2 regions of the Ruminococcus sp. RTP21359st1_H3_RTP21359_211015 genome follow, and region 1 is predicted to be linked to the other one. Evidence: predicted binding sites of a transcription regulator. Region 1 holds the regulator's gene; the other holds the start of a gene.
What was found. Region 1 encodes LexA, which represses DNA repair genes until DNA is damaged. Its sites were predicted from a motif close to CNAACANNTGTTNG; they were not measured.
Positions count from the first base shown of each region.

Region 1 (2,210 bases):
GTACTGACCTTTCCTGCGTTATAGGCGGAAAGCTCCCAAGCATAGGCGGCTCAGGCAAGGCAGGCTCATCACAGACTATGGTCTGTGAATCCTGTGAGTTCGAGGATCATTTTCTCAGACTTTTCCCTGACGTTTCAATTATCCTTAACGTTGACGCAGACCACCTTGAGTATTTCAAGAATATTGAAAATATCATAAAGTCTTTCCATAAGTTCGCAACCATGGCTTCAAAAGCCGTTATCTATAATGGCGACGACGCAAATACTCTGAAAGCCGTTGAGGGTGTCGACAAGGAAATGATATCCTTCGGCTGGGATAAGAAAAACGATTATTCTGCCGTTATAAAGTCCAAAAAAGGCTTGCAGACACGCTTTGAACTTTATTATAAGGGCGAGTTTGTCAGAGAGCTTACTATCCATGTTCCTGGCGACCATAACGTCATGAACGCCCTTGCAGCTATCGCCTCCGCAAGATATTCAGGCGTTTCATGGGAGGGTATCGAAAAGGGACTTGATACTTTCTTTGGCGCAATAAGACGTTTCGAGAAGATAGCCGAGGTCAAGGGCGTTACTATCGTTGACGATTACGCTCACCACCCAAAGGAGATCGAGTGTACACTGAAAGCCGCAAAGGGTCTTGATTTCAACAGAGTGTGGGCAGTTTTCCAGCCTTTCACCTATTCAAGAACAAAGATACTCATGAACGATTTTGTGAAAGCGCTTTCTATTGCAGATATTGCCGTTGTAACGGATATCATGGGAAGCCGTGAGAAAAATACCGACGGTGTTTATGCTGAACAGCTTGCAGAGAAGATACCGAATGCAGTTTGGTTCAAGACCGACCACGAGCTTGTTGACAAGCAGACTGCACAGCAGAAGGAATATAACTTCTCACAGTGTATCGACTATATAAAGAAAAACTGCAAGGAGGGCGACCTTGTTATAACTCTTGGCTGCGGAGATGTCTATAAGCTTGCAAAAAGGCTTGCAAAAGAGCTTTAGGTTTAGAAGATAAAGATTTATTGATATAACAGAAAGGACGGAGCTATGAGAAAAGTAACCGAGAACGAGAAAATGGTATTCGAGTTCATAAAGGATCGCATAGAAGAGGGATATCCGCCGACAGTTAGGGAGATTTGTGCGGAATTTGGCTTTAAGTCTACCTCAACAGCCCATAGATATATAAATAATCTCACCGCAAAAGGTCTTCTTGAAAAGGGAAATAACCAGAACAGAGCCATAAGGCTCACAGGCGGCAACGGCATGAAGATCCCCCTTGTGGGAACTGTCACCGCAGGTATCCCTATCACTGCCATTGAGGAGATAACAGACTATATAAGCTTCCAGCCTGCAAGGCATTACAGCAATCCGCTTTTTGCCCTAAAGGTAAGGGGAGAGTCCATGATAAACGCCGCTATCCTTGACGGAGATATGGTAGTTATAGAGCAGACCCCATATGCAGAAAACGGCGATATAGTCTGCGCACTTGTTGACAACGAGTCAGCTACCATAAAGACTTTCTATAAAGAGGACGGCCATTACAGACTGCAGCCTGAAAATGACACCATGGACCCTATCATAGTAGACGAAGTAAGCATACTTGGCAAGGTTGTGGGCGTTGTAAGATATCTGTAAATATAGATAAAGAAGATTTGTAGGGGCGAACAGCGTTCGCCCGTGTCATTAAAGAAAACGGGCGGATAGTCCAACATAGAGATAGAAAAAACTTCGACAAACAAAACAGTTCTAAGTGTGTAAAGGATTGGTAATAATGAGCAGACATTGTACATTCTGCGGTTCTAAGCTGGAGGACGGAGCTAAGATATGCACCAACTGCGGAAAAATGGTACCTATCGCCCCATCGGCCCAAAGACGTGGCGAGCAGGAGTTTATAGACCGTTCAAGGATACAGGGCATACCGAAGCGTGTTTACGAACACCCGAAAAGAGCCGAAGCAGAGGAAAGAATGCGACGAGAGCAGGAAGCTCGCAGGGTAAAGCGTGTAAGAGAGACAGACCGAAACAGAGAAATGAGTGCGGCAGACTATAGGCGCACTCCAACTGAACATTCAAGCAGCGGCAAAGAGAATTATGGTAAGGGCAAAAAGATACTAAAGACTCTGTTTAAGATCATAGTGGTAATACTGGTGATATATTTTGTGATCGCCTTTGTGAGAATATTCAGCGTAAGACATTCCACATACGATTTCGA
Region 1 is NZ_JBDGDD010000008.1:97,357-99,566, forward strand. Features, by position in the region: gene murC (UDP-N-acetylmuramate--L-alanine ligase) at 1-1,001, shown strand, start outside; gene lexA (transcriptional repressor LexA) at 1,047-1,634, shown strand; gene AB5Z01_RS05050 (zinc-ribbon domain-containing protein) at 1,771-2,210, shown strand, end outside.

Region 2 (2,210 bases), on a different contig from region 1:
AAAACTCATCAAAGGTCAGCGGTCTGTTATCCATTGCTGACGGTAGGCGGAAGCCATAGTCAACTAGGGTCTGCTTTCTTGCCCTGTCGCCTGCATACATACCTCTTACCTGCGGCAGAGAAACGTGTGACTCGTCCACGAAAAGCACAAAATCCTCAGGCAGAAAGTCAAGCAAAGTGAATGGCGTAGAGCCTGCGGGACGTCTTGCAAGCACACGGGAATAGTTCTCGATACCGCTGCAAAAGCCTATCTCCTCCAACATTTCAATATCATAGTTGGTGCGCTGTGCGATACGCTGAGCTTCGATAAGCATATCGTTGTCTTTGAAATACTTGATACGCTCGTCAAGCTCCTGCTTTATCTCCTCGATAGCGTCATGCATTTTATCACGGCTGACGATATAATGCGACGCAGGGAAAATTGCGGCGTGAGCAAGTGAGCAAAGCACCTCGCCGGTCACCACATTTATTTCAGTGATACGGTCTATCTCATCGCCGAAGAACTCCACTCTGATAGCAGTGTCTGTAGAATTTGCAGGAAATATCTCCACCACATCTCCCCTGACACGAAACTTGTTTCTCACGAAATTTATATCGTTACGCTCATACTGGATACCCACAAGGTCAGCGATAAGTCTGTCACGGGATTTCTCCATACCACGACGTATAGACACCACCATGGACTTATACTCCTCAGGGTCACCAAGGGAGTAGATACAAGAAACGCTGGCAACGATAATAACGTCGCGGCGTTCAGCGATAGCGGAAGTAGCGGAATGGCGGAGCTTATCTATCTCGTCATTAACGGAGCTGTCCTTTTCGATATAAACGTCCTTGCTAGGCACATAGGCTTCAGGCTGATAATAGTCATAGTAGGACACGAAATATTCCACGGCATTGTTCGGAAAAAACTCCTTGAACTCAGAGCAAAGCTGAGCGGCAAGTATCTTATTATGGGCAAGCACGAGCGTTGGACGGTTTATCCTAGCAATAACGTTTGCCATAGTAAAGGTCTTGCCGGAACCTGTAACGCCCATAAGCGTTTGTTCTCTCATGCCGCTTTCGATACCCTTTACTAAAGCGTCCACTGCTTCGGGCTGATCACCTGAAAGCTTATAATCTGAAACAAGCTGAAACTTATCCATAAATGCCTCCTCAATCGAACAGTTGTTTTACTTATTATATTACATTTATTTTTAATTGTAAAGGCTTTTTTATCAATATTTTTTGAATTTGCGTATATGTACGATTTTTCGGACTGGTATTGTTACTCAACCTGCGGTATCAGCTCGATGTATGTGTAGGGGCGAACACCGTTCGCCCGTCGAAGAAACAAACCCACGGTAACAACAAGGTTCGGCAGCAAAAAATTCTCCCCGACAATTCTGAATTTACAGCAAATCCTGAGCACGGGCGAACGGTGTTCGCTCGTCGAAGTAATAAGCCCACGGCAACAATAAGGTTCGGCAGCAAAAAAAATTCTCCCCGACAATTCTGAATTTACAGCAAATCCTGAGCACGGGCTGTTCGCCCCTACAGATTGTTCTGGAGAGGTTCTTCTGCCGCAAAATCGCTACGCTCTTTGCGGGGTTACATTTGATTAGGGAAAGGGTAAGCGGTGCAGATTTTTGCTCCGATATTACTTTATAATAGAGCACAACCTTCTTCTGCTTTTTATAATTCAATCTGCACCTAGTAGGCTTACGCCTATTGAGGCTCTGCCTCAAACTCCGCTCAGGGCTTTGCCCTAAGAACCCACAAGCCCTCTAACGCCGGGCTTGAGCCTGCGTTTAAGTGCTCGCTACGCTCGGTGCTTGTCCACATCTCTGTTCAGCTTTGCCCATTCCTCATTCCTCATTTCTCACTCCTCATTCCTCATTCCTCACTTAATACCGCTCCCCTCTTGCATTCTCCCACACTTTAGGTTATAATATCACTATAGTAATAATTTCAGGAGGACGTAACATGAATAGATCATATGACGAATACAACTACACCCTCTCAAAGCGTGAACTGGAAGAGCTTAAATTCTTATTCATCTCTGATGATGTGGACTACAACGACACTGACAGCAATGGGCTTACTTTCCTGCTCACTGCAATCGAAAGTGCTGACTTTGTTGAGCAGGACGGCGTTCTCAAGCCCGACAAACGAAGTGTTGATTTCATCAAATGGCTCATCGCTCAAGGCTCAGATGTGAACTTCCCTGCT
Region 2 is NZ_JBDGDD010000010.1:63,192-65,401, reverse strand. Features, by position in the region: gene uvrB (excinuclease ABC subunit UvrB) at 1-1,144, opposite strand, end outside; gene AB5Z01_RS05965 (hypothetical protein) at 1,965-2,210, shown strand, end outside.
Region 2: uvrB (excinuclease ABC subunit UvrB) is a predicted target of LexA. The motif match lies at 1,160-1,173, and genes of this name have one in related genera.